DNA from 3 places in the Pantoea dispersa genome. Region 1 is predicted to be linked to each of the others. Evidence: riboswitches for the same ligand, from Rfam matches in the RefSeq annotation. Region 1 holds a riboswitch; each other region holds the start of a gene.
The links. Region 1 has a riboswitch for thiamine pyrophosphate ahead of K7H94_RS19190 (LuxE/PaaK family acyltransferase). Riboswitches for the same ligand answer to the same signal wherever they lie in the genome.
Positions count from the first base shown of each region.

Region 1 (6,793 bases):
AGGCGCAGGCGGTGGCGCGTCTGCTGCAGGAAGTGCGGCTGCCCGCGGAATTTGCCAGCCGCTATCCGCACGCGCTCTCGGGTGGGCAAAAACAGCGCGTGGTGATTGCGCGCGCCTTCGCTAACCCGCCGGACCTGGTGATTTGCGATGAAATCACGGCGGCGCTGGATGTGTCGGTGCAGGCCACCATCATCGAGCTGCTGCTGGAGCTGCGCCGTCGCTACGGCACGGCGTATCTGTTCATCACCCACGATCTCAATCTCATCCGCCAGATCGCTCATCGCGTGGCGGTGATGTATCGCGGCGATGTGGTGGAAGTGCTGCCCGGCGAGAATATGCGGGCGCAGGCACAGCATCCTTACACCCGTGCACTGCTTGATGCCGTGCACATCCCTGATCTAACCCAATCCGTGGCATAACGAGAAGCGCATGAACCCTGAAGAGTTAATTCATCACATCGATCGTGAATACTGCCTCGCTTTCCTGGCAAAAATGGTGCAGCACAAAAGTTACAGTGCCACCGAGGGCGAGCGCGAATTAGCCCGCTATATGGCACAACAGATGGCGCAGCTGGGGCTGGAGACTGAACTGCAGCCGGTGGCCGGCGATCGGCTGAACGCGATTGGGCGGCTGGCCGGCAGCGGAGGCGGCCACAGCCTGCTGTTCAACGGTCATCTTGATACTAACCCGGTCACCGAAGGCTGGACCGTCGATCCCTGGGCGGGAAAAATTGACGATCAGTTTATTTACGGTATCGGCGTTTCTAACATGAAAGCGGGCGATGCCGCCTATTTCTGCGCGCTGAAGACGTTGATTGATGCCGGCGTGAAGCTCAGGGGCGACGTGATCCTCACTTACGTGGTCGGCGAGTTACAGGGCGGCATCGGTACGCTGGCGGCGATTGAGCAGGGCGTACGCGCCGACTATTTCATCAATGCCGAACCCACGGATTTACAGGCGCTGACCATGCATGCCGGCTCGCTGATGTTCACCATTGAACTGACCGGCGATACGCGCCATCTGTCAAAGCGTGAGGAGGCGGTCGACGCGATTGCGGCGGCGGTCGAACTGATTCCGCAGATCAATAACATCACCTTCAGCGGAGCGAAAAGCGCAGAACACCGCAAAATTAACCGTGGTCATATTGGCACCGTACACGGTGCGCTGGGGCGTGATTTGCAGGAGTGGCGGCCGCCGCAGGTCGCGGATTTTGTCCGCCTGAAAGGCTCCGCCCGCTTTGCGCCGGGGCAAACGGTGGACGGCGTGCTGGCCGACCTGCAGGCCCTGCTGGATGCACTGTGCCAGCGCTATCCGGGCCTGCAGGCGCAGCTGTTCGATGACGGCCTGCGCGATAAACCCACCATGCTGCCGTTTGAGGTGTCGCCGGAATCGCCAATCGTTAAAGCGGTTAATCGCGGCTGGCAGACTGTGCGCGGCACGCCGCAGCCTACTGGGGTGATTACGCCGCCCGCCTTCTACGGTACCGATGCGGCGCACCTGTATCAGCATGCAGGCATGGAGGGCATCGTGTGCGGACCCGGCGGCAAGTACAACACCATGCCGGACGAGCGCGTTGAGATCAGTGAATTTCTCGATATGGTGCGCATCTATTTGCTGGCAATCCTCGACATCTGCCAGCCGGTTGAACCTGCGTCATGATCGCCGACGCGCTGTCACGGCTGCGCAGCGCCATGCGCGCCGCCGACATTGAGGTGATGCTGATCGATCATGGCGAACTGCTGGCATGGTTAACCGGTTATACCGTGTCGGAAACGCGTTATCGTGCCTGTCTGGTGCCGTTGCAGGACGAACCGTGGATGGTGTTGCGCCAGCTGGATGCCGCGCCGTGCCGCGCGCAGTCACCGCAGCTGGCGATTGACGCGTACCGCGATGAAGACGATCCGTGGCTGGCGGTGGCGCAAAGCCTGACGCGGCGCGGCTATCAGCGGGCGCGGCTGGGCGCGGATTATGCATCCTACGGCATGACGGTGCATAGCTGGCAGCAGCTGGCGCGCCATCTGCCCGGGGTGCGCTGGTGTGATGTCAGCGGCATCAGCGACCGGTTGCGCAGCGTTAAATTTCAGGCTGAAATCGCCAGCTTACGCCAGGCCGCCAGCATTGCCGATGCCACGCTGGCCCAGCTGAGTGCGCAGGTGCAGGGCGGCTGGCGCGTGCGTGATGTCGCCGCGCTGGCGGCGGCACAATTTCTGCGACTCGGTGCTGACAGCGGTGAAACCGGACCGATTGTTATCGCCAGCGGCGACAGCGGATTTTTGCATGCCAGCGGCCATGAGCAGCGTCTGCAAGCGGGCGATGTGCTGCACGTTGAGCTGATCCCAAAAGTGCGGCACTACAGCGCGCGCCTGATGCGTCCGCTGATTGTCGGTGAAATCTCTGCGGCGCGCGCGGCGCTGGCACAACAGCTGATCGCCATTCAGGATCGCCAGCTGCAGGCGATGAAGCCGGGCGTTGCGGCCTGCACGGTGGATGCCGTCGCGCGTGAGGCGGTGCTCAGCGCCGGGCTGCGTGAGGATTACAGCAACATCACCGGTTATGCGCTGGGTCTGTATACGCGCACCCCGCGTCCGAGCGATTTCAGCTGCTGTTTTCATCCTCAGGCGCCGTGGTTACTGGAGGAAAACATGGTGTTTCACATGTATATTTCAGCGCAGGGCCTCGCCTTCAGTGAAACCGTGCGCGTCACGGCACAGGGCGCAGAGCGACTCACCACGCTGCCGCGCCAGCCGTTTACGCTGCCGGCTAACAATTAACAGGATGATGTACAGTGCAGGACGTTGAATTAATCGATTTGGCTGCCACCTTGCCGGGCCTGATGTTTGATCTGAAATACGCCACCGCCGATAACATCGCCGGGTATGCCATTTATCGCGACGCGCAGGCGTTGCTGCATCCGGATGCCGCCGCCGCGCTGCGCCGCAGCAGTGACATCGCCCGGCTGGCGGGGTTCCGCCTGCTGGTGCTGGACGCGTATCGTCCGCAGCAGGCGCAGTGGCACTTGTGGGATGCCTGTCCCGACGCGGATTATGTGGTGCCACCGGCGCGGGGCTCGAATCACAGCCGTGGCGTGGCGATCGATGTGACGCTGGTGGATGAGGCGGGCAACATTCTGGAGATGGGGACCGGGTTTGACGACATGTCTGCTGAGTCGCACCCGTTCCATCCCAACGTGCCGCAGCAGGCGCAGCGCCATCGCCTGTTGCTGAACGCCATCATGCTCGGCGGCGGTTTTGTCGGCATGCCCACCGAATGGTGGCACTTTGAACTGCCGGATGCGCAAAACTATCCGCTGCTCAGCGATCGCTTTGCCTGCGTCAGCCGGGCTGATCGCGCTCCTGTGAGTGATATTGCGCGTTAATAATCGCGTTGCTGAAGCGAGGGGGTTCTGCGCCTTCCCGCCTTGACACGCCCTCCGTTCCGACCCCAGAATGCAGCTTGTTCCAAGGGGTGCCCTGTTAGAGGGCTGAGATTCTACCCGCGCGGCTGTCACGGCCGGCAACGTAGTGACCCTCTGAACCTGATCCGGCTAATACCGGCGTAGGGATGTGGAACCGGGGTCACTGCACGCCCTCATTCCCTCTTTGCGCCTTTCTGCGAATCCTGCGCATTTCTCAGGCCCTGGCAGGCCGTTATGCCGCAGTCCAAAGAGGGCACCTTCATGACCGAAGCGTCAATCATCGCCGCGCTGCTGGCGTTTATGCAGCGCCAGGAAACCACGGAAGCGGATTTCAACCAGCTGGCGCTGCAGCTGTTCGCGTGGCAATTCGAACACAATCTTCCCTACGCCCGTTTCGCCCGCCAGCGCGGCCGCACGCCGCTGACGGTAAAACAGTGGCGGCAGATTCCGGCGGTGCCGATTACGGCGTTTAAAGATCTGACGCTGAGCTGCCGTCCGGTGGCGGAGATTCCCCACATCTTTATGACCAGCGGCACCACGGGGACCGGCCGGGGGCGCAGCTATCACCCGACGCTGGCGGTTTACGATCGCTCGATGCTGATCAATTTCCGCCAGCGCTTTATGGCCGGACATCCGCGCCTGCCGATGGCGATCCTGTTTCCGCACAGCAGCGAGCTGCCGCACTCTTCGCTGGCCCATTATCTGACGCTGGCGATGCAAGAATGTGGCACGCCAGACAGCGAAGTGATGGTGGATGCGCAGGGGCTGAAACTGCCGCGTCTGATCGCCGCGCTGGAGCAGGCGCAGGCCAGCGGCCAACCCTATGCCCTGCTGGGTGCCAGCTACAGTTTTGTCCATCTGCTGGACGAACTGGCGCGTCAGCAGCGGCGTTTCAGGCTGCCGCCGGGCAGCCGCATCCTCGACACCGGGGGTTTTAAGGGCCAGTCGCGTGAAGTTGCGGCGGAGGCGTTTTATAGCGCGCTGCAGCAGACGCTCGGCGTGCCGCGTTCGCACTGCATCAATATGTACGGCATGACTGAACTCAGCACCCAGTTTTACGATGCCGGCAATGAAATCTGCCCGCCGGTGAAATCCGGACCGCACTGGATCCGCACGCGCGTGGTCAACCCGCTGACCGGTGCGGACGTGCCGGAAGGTGAGACAGGCGTACTGGTGCATCACGATCTCGCCCATTTCAATTCTGTTTCCGCGATTCTGACCGAAGATGCCGGCGTGATGGTGCCCGGCGGTTTTCAGTTGCTGGGCCGCGTCGCGGGCGCGGATGCCAAAGGCTGCTCGCTGGCGATGGAATCGTTTCTCGCTGCCGCGCAGGCGCGGGCATGAAAGTGTATGCCGGCCATCTGCCGGGCATCCGCCACAGCGAGGTGGCGTGGCACAGCCTGCACTTTGGCCAGCAGGGCAGCACGCTGGAAGTGTGCGTGCCGGTGCTGTCCGAGGCGCAGATTGCCACGCTGGCGGCCAGCGTACGCGATAACGCGCGCCGCTACCTGCACACCCTGAGCGTAGCGCGCATCACCGCGTTGATTGATGAAGCCATCGCGCGCCTGCTTGACCGTTCGCACCCGTTGCGCCAGCAGGCGGAGCGGTTGCTGCCGCTGGTTACCGGCTATGACGCCGGGATGCTGCGGCTCGGTTTAACCGGCTATCTCAAAACCTTCCGTGAACCGCAGCTGCGGCGTTTTCTGGCGGAGGATTTCGGCAACGTGCAGATGCTGGACGATTTTCAGCCGCGGCCAAAAGGCGGCTTTGCCCGCGCGTTTGGTCCACAGCTGTTGCTGCAGGTCTGGGCCGGCAATGTGCCGGGTTTGCCGCTGTGGAGCCTGATTGCCGGCCTGCTGGTGAAGGCGGGAAGCGTGGGCAAAGTGGCGAGCGCTGAGCCGCTGATGGCGGGCTGGTTCGCCCAGCTGCTGGCGGAGATCGATCCGCAGCTGGGCGACTGTCTGGCCGTTGTATGGTGGCAGGGCGGTGATGAACGCACTGAGCAGCAGTGGTTCCGCGAGGCAGACGTGGTGATGGCTTATGGCGGAGAAGCCGCGCTGACGGCGATGCAGCGGCGTCTGCCGCCAGCCACGCGCTTTCTGCCGCACGGCCACAAAATCAGTTTTGGCATGGTGGCGCGCTCGGCGCTGGACGTGCGGCGCGGTACGGCGCTGGCGCGTCAGGTGGCTTACGATGTGATGCGCTATGACCAGGCTGGCTGTTACTCGCCGCAGGCGCTGTTTATTGAGCGCGGCGGCCGGGTGACGCCGCAGGAGTTTGCTACTTACCTCGCCCATGAACTTGCCGCGCTGGCACAGCGCTATCCGCGCGCGACGCTAACGCTGGGTGAAAGTCAGGCTGTGGCCGCGTGGCGCAACGCGGAGGAAATGCATGCGCTGAGCGGTGACCGCACGCTGTACGGCGATGAGCACGATGCCTGGGCGGTGGTGTACGTCGACAAGCCGGAGCCGTTACAACCGGGCGCGCTCGGACGTACGCTGAAGGTGATTGCCGTGGATACGCTGGAGGAGACGGTAAACTGGGTGGCCGCGCAGCGCGCGTATCTGCAAAGCGTTGGCCTCGCGGCCGCGCCCGAGGTGCTGTTTCGGCTGGCGGCGCAGCTCGGTGCGGCGGGCGTCACGCGCATCACGGCGCTGGGTAACATGACTTCACCGGAGGCGGGCTGGCATCACGATGGCCGTTTTAGCCTGCTGGATCTGGTCACCCTGTGCGAAATCGAACAGGCGGCGGAAACCGCCGCTGAACACTATGCGCCCTATCTTGACTGAGCTGGCGTGGAGAAACGCAATGAAATTCAGCAATCACACCGTGCTGGTGACCGGCGCCAGCCGCGGTATTGGCGCCGCCATTGCCCAGGCCTTTGCCGCCGAAGGCGCATTTGTCGTGGTCAACTATTTACGTAATCACGACGCCGCTGCGCAGGTGGTGGCGGCCTGTGAAGCACAGGGCGGGGGGGCACTGGCGATTGCCGCCGATGTGACCTGTGCCGCACAGGTAGCCGATATGATGCAGCAGATCGAGGCCGCTACCGGCCGACTGGATGTGGTGGTGAACAATGCCTTCGCACCTTATCGCTTCGATCCGGACCAGCGCCAGCGCTTCTGGGAAACGTCCTGGTCCGCTTACCAGACGCAGTTTGATGGCGCAGTGAACGCCTGCTACAACATGTGTCAGGCGGCCTTGCCGCTGATGCGCCGCCGCGCGCGCGGCAGTATCATCAATCTGGTGAGTGATTTAATCGCCCGGCCAGCGGTGGCTTATCACGACTATATCACCGCAAAAGCCGCGCTGACGGGCTTTAGCCGGACGCTGGCGGCTGAGCTGGGGGCGCTGGGTATTCGGGTGAACTGCGTGGCG
Region 1 is NZ_CP082347.1:89,876-96,668, forward strand. It holds gene K7H94_RS19170 (dipeptide ABC transporter ATP-binding protein) at 1-419, shown strand, start outside; gene K7H94_RS19175 (M20 family metallopeptidase) at 430-1,659, shown strand; gene K7H94_RS19180 (M24 family metallopeptidase) at 1,656-2,771, shown strand; gene ddpX (D-alanyl-D-alanine dipeptidase) at 2,786-3,376, shown strand; TPP riboswitch at 3,452-3,581, shown strand; gene K7H94_RS19190 (LuxE/PaaK family acyltransferase) at 3,677-4,759, shown strand; gene K7H94_RS19195 (acyl-CoA reductase) at 4,756-6,204, shown strand; gene K7H94_RS19200 (SDR family oxidoreductase) at 6,224-6,793, shown strand, end outside.

Region 2 (6,793 bases), 210 kb from region 1:
TTGCAGCTGGTGTTTAGTCATCACATCCAGCGTGGCGAACGGCTCATCCATCAGCACCAGCTCGCGCTGCGCATACAGCGTGCGCGCCAGCGCGACCCGCTGCCGCATACCACCTGAGAGCTGTGAGGGCGCGGCTTGCGCCTCGTCTTCCAGTCCCACCTGTGCCAGCAAATGGTGCGCCCGCACGCGGTCCGGCTTCGCACCGCTCAGACGCGCCGTCAGCATCACATTCTCCAGCACCGTTAGCCACGGATAGAGCAGATCCTGCTGCCCCATCCATGCCACGTGCTGCGCAATACCGCTCAGGCTGCCCTGCTGCGGCTGCACTAAGCCGGCCACCAGACGCAGCAGCGTACTTTTACCAATGCCGCTGCAGCCCAGTAACACCGTGGTCTTGCCGCCACGCAGTTGCAGATTGAGCCGATGGCACAGCTGTTTTTCGCCCCAGGCAAAGCTCACCTGGTCAAAGCGGATGTCCTGCGTCATGGCCGCCGCGCCGCCAGAATCGCCAGCTGATTGAAGCCGCGCTGCGCCAGCGCGCTGGCCGCCTGCGCCGCCCGGATGCCGCTGGCACACACCAGTACGATGCGGCGATCCGCCGGTGGCTGCCAGGCGTCCAGTTCGTGCGGCAATACGCGCTCAACCCGATCGGCCACGCTGGCGGGCGCCTCTTCGCAGCTGCGCAGCTCCACAATGCAGTCTCCGGGCTGTAACAGGTGAGCATCAATAAACGGCACGCCGGGCTGGGCCGGTTCCTGTGCCGCATCAAAGCGGAACGAACGAAAGTGCCAGCTGACGAAGTCACAGTTGACCATGCAACCGAGCGGTGAGGGTTGCAGGCCGAGCAGTATGCTGAGCGCCATCTGCGCCTGCATCGCCCCCAGCGCCGCCACGGCTGGCCCTATCACGCCGGCGGTGTTGCAGTTAGCTGCGGAAGCAGGCAGCTGCGGAAACAGCGCACGATAACTCGGTGCGCCGCCGCAAAAACCGCCAGCATAGCCCTGACGACCCAGCACCGAGGCGCTGATCAGCGGTATGCCCGCCTGGAAACAGGCATCAGACAGTTGGTAAGTCACCGCGAAGTTATCGGCGGCATCAATCACCAGATCGCACTCCGCCAGCGCCTGCGCGATATTGCTGGCACTCAGCGCCTCGGGCACCGCTTCGATTTGCACCTCAGGATTGCGCTGATGCAAAGCCTGCTGCGCCGCCACAGCTTTGCTGCGACCCACATCCTGCAGGGTGAACAGCGTCTGGCGATGCAGGTTATGCAGCGCGACCTGATCGTCATCGTACAGACACAGCTGACCGACGCCCGCGCCCGTCAGCTGAGGCAGCAGCGTGGCGGCCAGCCCACCGGCACCGGCTACCAGCACGCGGGCGCGAGCCAGTTTCTGCTGCCCGACGACGCCAATTTCCGGCAGCATCATCTGGCGTTGGTAGCGTTCCATTGCGAGCTCCTTAGTTCAGGTTAGCGAGGCCGAAGATCGGCGTTGAGGCCACGGCCATATCACGCTTCTCCATCAGCCCGGCCTCGCGCGCGCCCTGCCCGGCGGCGATCGCCTGGCTGAACGCGCGCGCCATCGCCACCGGATCGCCCGCTTTCGCCACAGCGGTATTGAGCAGGATGGCATCGAAGCCCATCTCCATCGCCTGCGCTGCCTGTGACGGCGCGCCGATGCCAGCATCAATGATCAGTGGAATATCGCTGAACCAGGCACGCATCGCCCGCAGCCCGTCAATATTTCGCAATCCCTGGCCGGAGCCGATGGGCGCGCCCCACGGCATCAGCAGTTCACAGCCAGCGGCCAGCAGTTTTTCACCGACTATCAGATCCTCCGTGGTGTAGGGAAACACCAGGAAGCCGTCGGCGCACAAAATGCGTGCCGCTTCGACCAGCGCGAACGGATCGGGCTGCAGCGTGTCGGCATGACCAATCACTTCCAGCTTGATCCACGGCGTGTTAAACAACTCGCGCGCCATGTGCGCGGTGGTGACGGCCTCTTTGACCGTGTGGCAGCCAGCGGTATTGGGCAGCACGCGCATATTCAGGCCCGTCAGCAGCTCGCGAAAAGCCGCGCCCGCCGTGCCTTCGCGGCGCAGGCTGACAGTGATAATTTCACTGCCGGATGCGGCGATCGCCTGCTGCAAAATCGCCGGTGAAGGGTAGCCTGCGGTGCCGAGCAGCAAGCGTGACTGCGGCGTAAAATCGTAAAACATCGCTCAGCCTCCCTGCATCGGTGACAGGACTTCCAGCTGCCAGCCTTCCTGTAACTGCAGGCTGGCATACTGACTTTTCGGCACAAAATCGCCATTGCAGGCGGTGGCAACACAGGCCGCATCGATTTGCTGTTCGATCAGCAATTCGCTGAGGCTGGTGGCCTCAGTGCTGATGGTGCGGCCGTTAAGCTGAATATTCATGGCTAACCTCCCCGGACAGGCGCTGCATCAGCTGTTCTGCCATCATTGGTGCCAGCAGAAAACCGTGACGATACATGCCGTTAAGATAAAAAATACCGTTGTGATAGTGGATTTCCGGCAGATTAGCCGGCCATGCCGGACGCAGACCGCTGCCGCTTTCGATGACGCGCGCTTCCGCCAGCGCCGGGTGCAGGGTGTAGGCCGCGCTGAGCAGTTCCATCATGGCGCGCGCGCTGATAGCGCTGGCATCGTCGCTTTCGATCATGGTGGCGCCGAGCATGAAGTGGCCGTCGCGACGCGGCACCAGATAACAGGGAAAACGCGGATGGAGCAGACGAATCGGCCGGGAAAATGACACCTCATGACTCTGCAGGATCAGCATTTCCCCGCGCACCGCGCGCAGGCCGGAGAGCTGCGCTCTGGCATGGATACCGCGACAGTCGATGATCCGGCCCGATGGCTGGCGCGCATCAAAGCGGACGCCGCGCTGCAGCAGTTTGTCACGCAGTTCAGCCAGCGCACGGCGCGGATCGAGATGTGCTTCGCGCGGGAAAAACAGTCCGCGCGCAAACCGGTTTTCCAGCGCCGGTTCAAGCGACGCCGGATCAACCCATTGATGCGCCGTCGTCATGCGCGCGAAGCGGTTTAACTCCGGGTTATCACGCGGCGGTGCCAGCACTAACGTACCCTGATGCACCACGCTGCTGACGCGCGTTTGCCACCAGGCCGCAGCATGCTGGCCGAGGGTAATCACCTCCGCTGGCGCGCTTTCTGCTTCACACCACGGCGCCAGCATGCCACCGGCAAACCACGAGGCAGGCTGACGCGCTTCATCATCAATGACCTCGACGGTTTCGCCGCGCTCAGCCAGCAGCGTGGCGACACAAATCCCGGACACGCCGCTACCGAGCACGCTCCAGCGGCTCATGAATCACGTTCCGGTAAATAATCTGGGAAATTCACATCGGCCTCTCAGTGATAACTGAGACCCGCAGATACAGGTGAAGGGAATCGACGCCAGCGATCGGGCTCGCCTTTGCGCCAGACGGCTTTGCACATGAAGCCGTCAGTCTTCCTACGCCAGTATCAACTGGGTCAGGTTCAAAGGGTCGCTAAGCCGCGCAGTGCGCTATTAGCCTCTCAGTCTCTCAGGCGAGACTCCCCCGACGCGTCTATTTGTATTGCAGGCGCTGGCTGGCGTCAAGCAGCACGTTAACCGCGCTGCCCGCGTTGTGGATCAAAATTGCAACATATGGTATACCAGACGGATAGCGGGCAGATGATAAAAAAGACTTTTTTATTATTCACTTATAAATTTTTCAGCTAATCATGGAAGCATTATGAATAAGTTTCGTGTGGCTTTTATTAAAGCAGGATGGCATCAGGCGATCGTGAACAACGCGCTGGTAGGATTTGAGCAGGAACTGGCAGAACAAGGCGTCGAAAATACTTTAAAAAGCTATGACGTACCCGGCGCGTTTGAAATGCCGCTGCTGGCCAAACGCCTGGCCGAAACCGGCAAATTTGATGCGATTGTCTGCGCCGCGCTGGTGGTCGACGGTGGCATCTATCGCCATGACTTTGTCGCGCAGGCCGTCGTCGATGGCCTGATGAATGTGCAGCTCACCACCAATGTTCCGGTGTTTTCGGTATCACTCACTCCGCACAATTTTCAGCCGGTCGACGCGATTGAAGCGTTTTATACCGAACATTTCATTAAAAAAGGCAAAGAAGCCGCCCGCGCCGCTCTGATGATTCACCAGCTTCAGATCGACTGAACCTCAAACGGATTGTTAGCGTTTCCCACTTTTAACAATCCGTTTTCTGCAGTGTGCTCCCTCTTACCACTCGCCTCTTGCTTACTTAAAGCAGCACCGTCAATGCCATTGCAAGTTATTCGGGATATCTTTAAAATCGGATAACCTAAATAACCTTGCGGGAGTTAACTGATGGTTAGCGATAAAGATCAAACCGGGGTTTCTGCACTGACGGGTACTCCGCAGGAGATTCAGGGGCGACTGTCAAAATCACATGCCAGTCACGTTGTTGCCATTACTTTCGACCATCCAAGCGATGCGCTGACGCTGCGCAACCTGTCAGAAAATCTTTCCGCAATCGCTTCATCCATGTTTGCAATTTTTCAACAGCGGCAGCGGCAGGAATCGCTGGAGCAACTGGCCATTGCGATGTTACCGCGCGTGCCAGCTTCGCCTCATTTACTCAAAGAAGCGGCGATGTTGCTAGAGGCGCGCAATGCCGTGCTGGAGAGCGGAAACTGGCTCAGCGCCGCAGAAGTGGCGCAACTGGCAGGGTTGAGTTCCACAAATCCGAGCGCTCAGCCGAATAAATGGAAAAAAAGCGGTCAGATATTTGCCATCAATCACAATGGGATAGATTATTTCCCCGATTATGGCCTGGATCGCGACACGCACTTTCGCCCGATTAAACCACTGGCTCAGATACTCAGGATTTTTGCCGGACACAAAGACAGTTGGGCTATTGCATTGTGGTTTCTGTCGAATAACAGTTTCCTTGCGGGCAAACGGCCACAGGATCTACTGCTAACCGAAGCGCAACGCGTCATCGACGCCGCTCTGGATGAAATGGAAGGAATAACGCATGGATAAGCGCAGCACTGCGGCGCAACCTGATGATTTATCAACTTTGCCTGTTATTACTGCCGAAGAAGGTGCGCCATTGCCAGGCGCTTTACTTCAGCTGTCATTTATTACGCTTTCAGCAGGAAGCATTCTGCACCGGGTCCATCTGTCGCATTATGCCGCCAACCAGTTTAATCCTGGAGTGAAAGGGAATGCCCGCTTCAGTCCAATAAAAACCAGACATGGGCAGCCAATACCGACTCTATACGGCGGTTCGACCAGAGACTGCGCATTAATGGAAACAGTATTTCATGACGTGCCTTTCGCACCCGGTCTTAAGACGCTGGATAAGAATAAATTACATTATCAACTTCATTCCTGTCTTAAAGTTAATGAAGATATGCTGCTGATCGACCTGAGCAGCATCGCATTGCGCAAGTTAGGTATCACGCGTAAGCAGCTTATCGATACAGAAAAACATCACTATCCCCTCACCCGACGCTGGGCAGCCGCTCTGCATCATCAGAGCGAATCAGCGCAGGGCCTTTCATGGATATCCCGTCAGGATGATTCAGCGCGGGCAGTGATGTTATTTGGCGATCGAATTTCACCTGGCATGCTGACGCCACTTAATAAATCATTAAGCCTGATTGATGATTCCGATACTTATGGCGAGGTTTTACATCTCGCATCGCGATTAGGTGTGTTTATCATTGCAGCAAAATAAACCATGATGCTATCCGGCGATGGATAAAAGAGAAAAGTGGACGAATAAGAATTTAAAAATGAAATGGTTTAAAATTTCGCCAGCACTCCAGCTGGCGAAATCCTGAGTAGCGGTGAAATTAACGGCTGACTTCGTGACCAATCAGGCCGCCGATAGCTGCGCCGCCGAGGGTACCGAAGGTGCTGCCGCCGGTCAGAACAGCGCCGCCGACCGCACCTACACCAGCGCCAATGGCGGTGTTGCGGCCACGATGAGACATACCACAAGCCGTTACAGAAAAGGCTAAAACCAATACCACTGCGATATTAAAGCTGCGTTTTAAAACCATCAAAATCCTCATTACCATTAATTCTAATGGAATGTAATAGTGTTAACTTTGTTTGTTGTTTAGCCGCCAAATACCTAGCGTAGCGTGCTTATCCTGGAGGCAAATTTAAGGGGCTTTGCATTTTTGTGGAAGGTAAAAATTCCTATTTTATGCCGGACCTGTCAGGTACTGGTTATTATTCGTTCCTTAAGCCAAATAAAAAGGCATGGCGTGAAGGTTCACGCCATGCCTCGCTGACTTACCGCGCAATGAATTAACGCTGCGGATGATTAACTTCGACTGGTCGTAAATCAAACACCAGCACTTCAGCGTTGTTACCGTTAGCGAACCGCAGCGCCGTCTCATTGCGTACGCGCGCGCCGTCGCCGGCTTTAAAGCTCACGCCATTCACTTCAATGCTGCCGCGCGCCACGTGAATATAAGCATAGCGATCGTTAGCCAGTTCCAGCGTCTGCTGCTCGGCACCGTCAAACAGTCCCGCGTAAATACGCATATCCTGACGTACGCGCAGCGAGCCGTTATCGCCTTGTGGCGAAACAATCAGGCGCAGCTGGCCGCGTTTGTCGGCCTCTGCCACTGACACCTGCTGGTAACCCGGCTCGGTACCGCGTTCTGCCGGCACAATCCAGATCTGCAGGAAGTGCACATTGTCCTGTTTCGAGTGGTTAAACTCGCTGTGCGTTACGCCGCTACCGGCGCTCATCAGCTGCACGTCAC
Region 2 is NZ_CP082347.1:572,107-578,899, forward strand. It holds partial or broken gene K7H94_RS21370 (ABC transporter ATP-binding protein) at 1-408, opposite strand, end outside; gene K7H94_RS21375 (HesA/MoeB/ThiF family protein) at 483-1,451, opposite strand; gene K7H94_RS21380 (thiazole synthase) at 1,462-2,220, opposite strand; gene thiS (sulfur carrier protein ThiS) at 2,224-2,421, opposite strand; gene K7H94_RS21390 (FAD-dependent oxidoreductase) at 2,405-3,349, opposite strand; TPP riboswitch at 3,477-3,596, opposite strand; gene K7H94_RS21395 (6,7-dimethyl-8-ribityllumazine synthase) at 3,762-4,199, shown strand; gene K7H94_RS21400 (hypothetical protein) at 4,371-5,048, shown strand; gene K7H94_RS21405 (RES family NAD+ phosphorylase) at 5,041-5,748, shown strand; gene K7H94_RS21410 (glycine zipper 2TM domain-containing protein) at 5,867-6,076, opposite strand; gene K7H94_RS21415 (pirin family protein) at 6,330-6,793, opposite strand, start outside.
Region 2: it holds a riboswitch for thiamine pyrophosphate, as region 1 does, so the genes downstream of both, K7H94_RS21390 (FAD-dependent oxidoreductase) here and K7H94_RS19190 (LuxE/PaaK family acyltransferase) in region 1, are expected to answer to the same signal.

Region 3 (6,793 bases), on a different replicon from region 1:
CTTCACGCAGGTCTGCACGTAGTCCTTTGATTAGCTCCAGGTCCCGTTCTTCGCACTCTGCCAGCAGGCGGAAAATCTCCCACTGCAGGTCCCATTCGTCAATTACCGCCTGGTTGTCACGAAGCTCTTCGTCGCTCATTTCGCGACCGGCCTGGGTCATTTCAAGGATGGCCACGGTGGTGATCGACGTGCGGCTGACTTCGATGGCGTGCTCCAGCGTTTCACCGCTCAGCTGCGCGTGCAGGAGTTCACTCAGCGCCACGCAGGCGTCAATCGCCGGGTGCACGCCGTAAACGTCAAAGTCGTCACCGTTTGGGATCGCCGCTTCCAGTTTCTCCAGCTGGCTGTCGAAATTGATTTTGGCATCCTTCACCGTCAGGCTTTCCCACACCAGGTCGAGAATGCGGCGATAGAGCTGCGGATCGGCAAACTCGGTCTGCTGACAGAAGGCCCAGTAATTGGGGAACATCCGCTCGCACAGACAGGCCATAAAGGTCATGTGCTGCCAGCTTTCCAGCTTCGCCAGACGCAAATGGACGGGGTTCTGTAACATCAAACTTACTCTCGGTAGATTAGCTGGCGGCAGTGTACCGCAAAAGCCGCGCACAAACAGCGTTAGCGCGCATTTTGCCACTTCACAAAAGCGGGACGGCCAGATGCCACGGCATCAGCCCAGCGCGTTGGCTCCGGCAAGCGGTAGCCGGCCATGCAGGCTTCAACCCAGTACAGGGCGCTGTCGAGGCTGACGCGGTGGCCGGTTGAGACAAACAGCGGGTTGCAGCGCGTCTTGCTGCGCCACACCCAGGCAATCTGCTCGCCTTTATCCATCAGCGGCTGACGACTGCCCGGTGCCGCATCCAGCTCAGCGAAACGGCCGCACAGGCGCTTTTTCGCTACGCCGATAGTCGGCACATCCAGCAGCGAGCCGAAATGCGCGGCAACGCCCAGCCGGCGCGGATGAGAGATGCCATGGCCGTCGACGAACAGCAGATCGGGCCGCTGCGACAATTGCTGCCACGCCGCCTGCAGGGCTGGAATTTCGCGAAACGAGAGAAAACCGGGGATATAAGGCATGGTGGTCGCGACACGCGCGATGCGATGCTCCACCAGCGTTAATGAAGGGTATTCGAGGATCACCAGGGCGGCACGCGTTACCTCGCCGCCCTGTTCAAAACCAACATCGGCGCCGCCAATGAAGCGCGGCGGCAGTACGTCAAAATCATCCTGCCGCACCACGCTGGCGGCGAGCTGTACCTGTTGCTGTCGTAGTGCGGCTAAATCCATGCTTATCCCTGATGATATGGTCGTGATAGCCGATGCACCGCCTCCACAAACGCGCCAGCGTGCTCTGGCGGAACATCCTGATGAATCCCGTGACCGAGGTTGAAGACGTGACCTTCGCCTGCGCCAAAGCCTTCCAGAATCCCCGCCACTTCCTGCTCAATTCGTGCAGGGGGTGCATACAGCATAGACGGATCCATGTTGCCCTGCAGCGCGACCTTATCGCCCACGCGGCGCCGCGCTTCGCCAATATCGGTGGTCCAGTCAAGGCCCAGCGCATCACAGCCAGTGGCGGCCATCTCTTCCAGCCACTGGCCGCCGCCCTTGGTAAACAGGGTGATGGGCACGCGTCTTCCTTCGTTCTCATGCAGTACGCTGTCGACGATTTTGTGCATGTAATAGAGCGAGAACTCGCGATAGTCGCGCCCGGTCAGCACGCCGCCCCACGTATCAAACACCATCACCGACTGCGCACCCGCTTTAATCTGCGCGTTGAGGTAAAGGATCACGCTCTCTGCCAGCTTATCCAGCAGTGCGTGCAGCGTCTGCGGCTCGGCGTACATCATCTTCTTGATTTTGGTGAAAGCCTTGCTGCTGCCGCCTTCTACCATGTAGGTTGCCAGCGTCCACGGGCTGCCGGAGAAACCGATCAGCGGCACTTCGCCTTTGAGGTTGTGACGGATGGTGCGCACCGCATTCATCACGTAACCCAGCTCCTGCTCTGGATCCGGCACCGGCAGTTTATCCACATCGGCACGACAGGTGATTGGATGGGAGAAACGCGGGCCTTCGCCGGTCTCAAAGTAGAGTCCCAGGCCCATCGCATCCGGAATGGTGAGGATGTCGCTGAAGAGGATCGCGGCATCCAGCGCATAGCGGCGCAGCGGCTGCAGGGTGACTTCGCACGCCAGCTCCGCGTTCTTACACAGCGACATAAAATCACCGGCCTCAGCGCGCGTGGCTTTGTATTCCGGCAGGTAACGCCCGGCTTGTCGCATCATCCATACCGGGGTGATATCCACCGGCTGGCGTAACAGGGCGCGCAGATAACGATCGTTCTTCAGTTCACTCATAATGGGCTCTCTCATGCTAAGGCCGGCAGTGTAGCATTTTCACGCCGCGCTGGCGCGACACAGCGCAACCGTATCTTCAATCAGCCGGCGCGCCACGGTGCCCGGCGGCGGCAACAGGGGCAGATCGTCGTAGCGATACCAGCCAGCATCCAGCAGCTCTTTACCATCGTGCTGCAGCTCGCCGCCATCGTACTCCGCCATGAACGCCATCATCAGCGAGTGCGGGAACGGCCACGGCTGCGAGGTCACGTAACGCACATTTTTTACCCGCACGTTACTCTCTTCCATCACCTCGCGGGCCACCGCCTGCTCCAGCGTTTCGCCGACTTCGACAAAACCGGCCAGCACGGTGTAGATGCTGTTGCGATGGCGCGCATGGTTTGCCAGCAGAATCTCCTCACCGCGACGAATCGCCACAATGATGCAGGGGGCGATTTGCGGATAGTAGCGCTCGCGGCAATGGCTGCACAGGCAGGCGAATTCGCGCTTGCTGTGCTGCATTTCATGGCCGCAATAGCCGCACCAGCGATGCGAACGGTAGAACTCTGCCAGCTGCACGCCGCGCCCGGCGAGCTGAAACAGACCGACATCTTCGTCAATCAGCTGGCGCACCGAGGCCATATTGTCCGGACGCGCTTCGCATACCAGCCAGACGTTTTCGCCCTGCCACTCGCCAATCACTCTGCCGCTGCTGCCGGTCAGGCCAAACTCGCCGGATAAGCCATGCGGCAACTCACCTTGCGGCAACCAAAGTTTCTGCGCGGAGCTGACAATCCACCAGCCAGCGTCTACGCTTGAGATCTCACGTTGCATCTTAATCGTTGTCCTTAGCGTCAAATAGCACGCTGAAATCCTGATGTTAAGTGTGTAATAAACAACTATAACTCACCTGGAGCCCCGTATGCTTACCCAGTTAGATAACCTGACCGAGCGTGTAGGTGGCGGTAATGAATTAGTCGACTCATGGTTGCGCGCCCGTCGACAGCTGCTCGTCACCTATTACGAGTTAATTGGCATGAAGCCGAACAAAGAAGCGCTGACCGCGCTGGATGAACAGGCGCTGGATGCGTTTTGCCATCGTCTGGTGGACTATCTCTCTACCGGCCACTTCAGCGTTTACGAGCGCATCATCAGCGAGATGTCCGGCGACAGCCCGATGATTGCGGCGGCGCAGATCTATCCGGCGCTGGAAGGCAATACTGAACGGCTGATGCAACTGTATGACAGCCATCTGCAGCAGGCCATTAATGACGACAACTGCGTGGATTTCCAGCAGGCGCTGTCAGAAGTGGGCGAAGCGCTGGAGTCACGCTTTACGCTGGAAGACAAACTGATTCAGCTCGCCTGGGATAACCAGCTGGCGCGCCCGCCGGTGGCCAATGACAGCACCATTGCTCGTCCGGCCTGAACCGCTGCAGTTGTAAAAGACTTGTTATTCAGGAAAAGCCCTTTTATGCTGAATGGGCTTTTTTATTGTCTTTTTAACGACAATCCACAATCAAACTTTGCGATATAAGCGCAGCGTGCAGCAGTCAGTAAAGTCGCTTATCGCGTAAAACGTAAACTTGTCGGAGTGCCCTTAGGGGCTGAGACCGTTAATTCGGGATCCGCGGAACCTGATCAGGTTAGTACCTGCGAAGGGAACAAGAGTAGATGTGATCAGCACGGTGCAGTCAGGCGCCCGCACCGTTTCTGTTACTCCTTCCGGACTCCGGACAAGCAGCTTCCCCTTGTTTTCAGGAAACTTGCTATGTCTGATGCTAAAACCTCACGTCGTGAACAACGCGCGCAGGCGCAAAAATTTATCGATTCGCTCCAGGGAACCGCCTTCCCTAACTCCAAACGTATCTGGATCAGCGGCAGCCGCGCGGATATCCGCGTCCCGATGCGCGAAATTCAGCTCAGCCCGACGCACACCGGCGGCAGCAAAGATCATCCGCAATACGCAGAAAATGAACCGGTGCCAGTGTATGACACCGCCGGTGCCTATGGCGATCCCCACGCGACCATCAATGTGCATCAGGGTCTGGCAAAATTGCGCGCCGGCTGGATCGCCGAACGCAACGACAGCGAAACCATCAGCGCACTCAGCTCAAGCTACAGTCAGCAGCGGCTGGCAGATGACGGGCTGGATCATCTGCGTTTTGAACACCTCCCGCTGCCGCGCCGGGCCAAAGCGGGTCGCCGCGTCACGCAACTGCACTATGCGCGTCAGGGCATTATCACGCCGGAGATGGAGTTCATCGCGCTGCGCGAAAACATGGGACGTGAGCGTATCCGCAGTAAAACGCTATTGCAGCAGCACGCCGGTCACGGCTTTGGTGCGCAGCTGCCGGAGAATATCAGCGCCGAATTCGTGCGCGCCGAAGTGGCCAGCGGCCGCGCCATCATTCCTGCCAACATCAATCACCCGGAATCGGAGCCGATGATCATCGGCCGTAATTTTCTGGTGAAGGTCAACGCCAACATCGGCAACTCGGCGGTAAGTTCGTCGATTGAAGAGGAAGTGGAAAAACTGGTGTGGGCCACGCGCTGGGGGGCAGATACCGTGATGGATCTGTCGACCGGCCGCTATATCCATGAAACGCGCGAGTGGATTTTGCGCAACAGTCCGGTGCCGATCGGCACGGTGCCAATCTATCAGGCGCTGGAAAAGGTCAACGGTATTGCAGAAGATCTTAACTGGGACATTTTCCGCGATACCCTGCTGGAACAGGCTGAGCAGGGTGTTGATTACTTCACCATTCACGCGGGCGTGCTGCTGCGCTATGTGCCGATGACCGCACAACGGCTGACCGGCATCGTGTCGCGCGGCGGCTCAATCATGGCGAAGTGGTGCCTGTCACATCATCAGGAAAACTTCCTCTACCAGCATTTCCGCGAAATCTGTGAAATCTGCGCCGCCTATGATGTCGCGCTGTCGCTCGGTGATGGTTTACGTCCCGGCTCGATTCAGGACGCCAACGACGAAGCCCAGTTTGCCGAACTGCGTACCTTAGGCGAGCTGACGCAAATCGCCTGGCAATATGATGTGCAGGTCATGATTGAAGGCCCCGGTCACGTGCCGATGCAGATGATCCGCCGCAATATGACCGAGCAGCTGGAACACTGCCATGAAGCGCCGTTTTATACGCTGGGCCCGCTGACGACCGATATCGCGCCGGGCTACGATCATTTCACCTCCGGGATTGGCGCCGCCATGATCGGCTGGTTTGGCTGCGCGATGTTGTGCTACGTCACGCCGAAAGAGCACCTTGGCCTGCCGAATAAAGAGGATGTTAAGCAGGGGCTGATTACCTACAAGATCGCGGCGCACGCTGCCGATCTGGCTAAAGGCCATCCCGGCGCGCAGATCCGCGACAACGCCATGTCGAAAGCTCGCTTCGAGTTCCGCTGGGAAGATCAGTTTAATCTGGCGCTCGATCCACATACCGCGCGGGCCTATCACGACGAAACCCTGCCGCAGGAATCCGGCAAAGTGGCCCACTTCTGTTCCATGTGCGGCCCCAAATTCTGTTCAATGAAAATCACCCAGGAAGTGCGCGAATTTGCCGCCCGTCAGCAGACTGAAGCCCAGCCGATAGCGCTGGGCATGGCGCAAATGTCCGATGCCTTCCGTAGCCGTGGCGGCGAGCTGTATCACGCCGCCGATGCCCTGAAAGAGGAAAAATGATGACTGAAGCCTTCCCTGCCACCGCGCCAAAACTGGGGCTCTATCCGGTTGTCGACAGCGTGTTGTGGATTGAACGCCTGCTGGCAGCCGGCGTGCGCACCCTCCAGCTGCGCATCAAAGATGGCGATGATCGCCAGATTGAAGCCGCGGTACGCGATGCCATCGCCCTGGGCAAACAGTACGGCGCGCGGCTGTTTATCAACGATTACTGGCGTTTAGCGATTAAGTACAACGCCTATGGTGTGCATCTTGGTCAGGAAGATCTGGATGTGGCCGACCTGGACGCTATCCGCCACGCCGGCTTACGCCTGGGTCTGTCGACACACGATGACGCCGAGCTGGATCGCGCGCTGGCGCTGCGTCCGTCCTATATTGCGCTCGGCCACATCTTTCCGACACAAACCAAAGAGATGCCCTCTGCGCCGCAGGGCATTGCCGAGCTGAAGCGCCATCTGGCGCGGCTGCAGCATATTCCCACCGTGGCGATTGGCGGCATTTCGCTGGCACGCGTGCCGGAGGTGCTGGCGACCGGTGTCGGCAGCATTGCCGTGGTCAGCGCGATTACCCAGGCGGAAGACTGGCAGGCGGCCACCCGCCAGCTGCTGGCGCTGGTAGAATCCCCAGAGCATGTCGCAAAAGCGTTGTAACTGACTGCAACGGCGGTAAAAATCCGCGAATACGGCGCGCAAACGGCAGCAGTCAGGGCTGGCGCGACCGGGGACAATCGCTAAAGTGAGCCTGCCCGCTGTCGCTTGCAGCGGGCCAG
Region 3 is NZ_CP082346.1:3,694,416-3,701,208, forward strand. It holds gene K7H94_RS17250 (YjaG family protein) at 1-553, opposite strand, end outside; gene nfi (deoxyribonuclease V) at 616-1,284, opposite strand; gene hemE (uroporphyrinogen decarboxylase) at 1,287-2,354, opposite strand; gene nudC (NAD(+) diphosphatase) at 2,394-3,167, opposite strand; gene K7H94_RS17270 (Rsd/AlgQ family anti-sigma factor) at 3,256-3,762, shown strand; TPP riboswitch at 3,914-4,014, shown strand; gene thiC (phosphomethylpyrimidine synthase ThiC) at 4,105-6,027, shown strand; gene thiE (thiamine phosphate synthase) at 6,027-6,674, shown strand.
Region 3: it holds a riboswitch for thiamine pyrophosphate, as region 1 does, so the genes downstream of both, thiC (phosphomethylpyrimidine synthase ThiC) here and K7H94_RS19190 (LuxE/PaaK family acyltransferase) in region 1, are expected to answer to the same signal.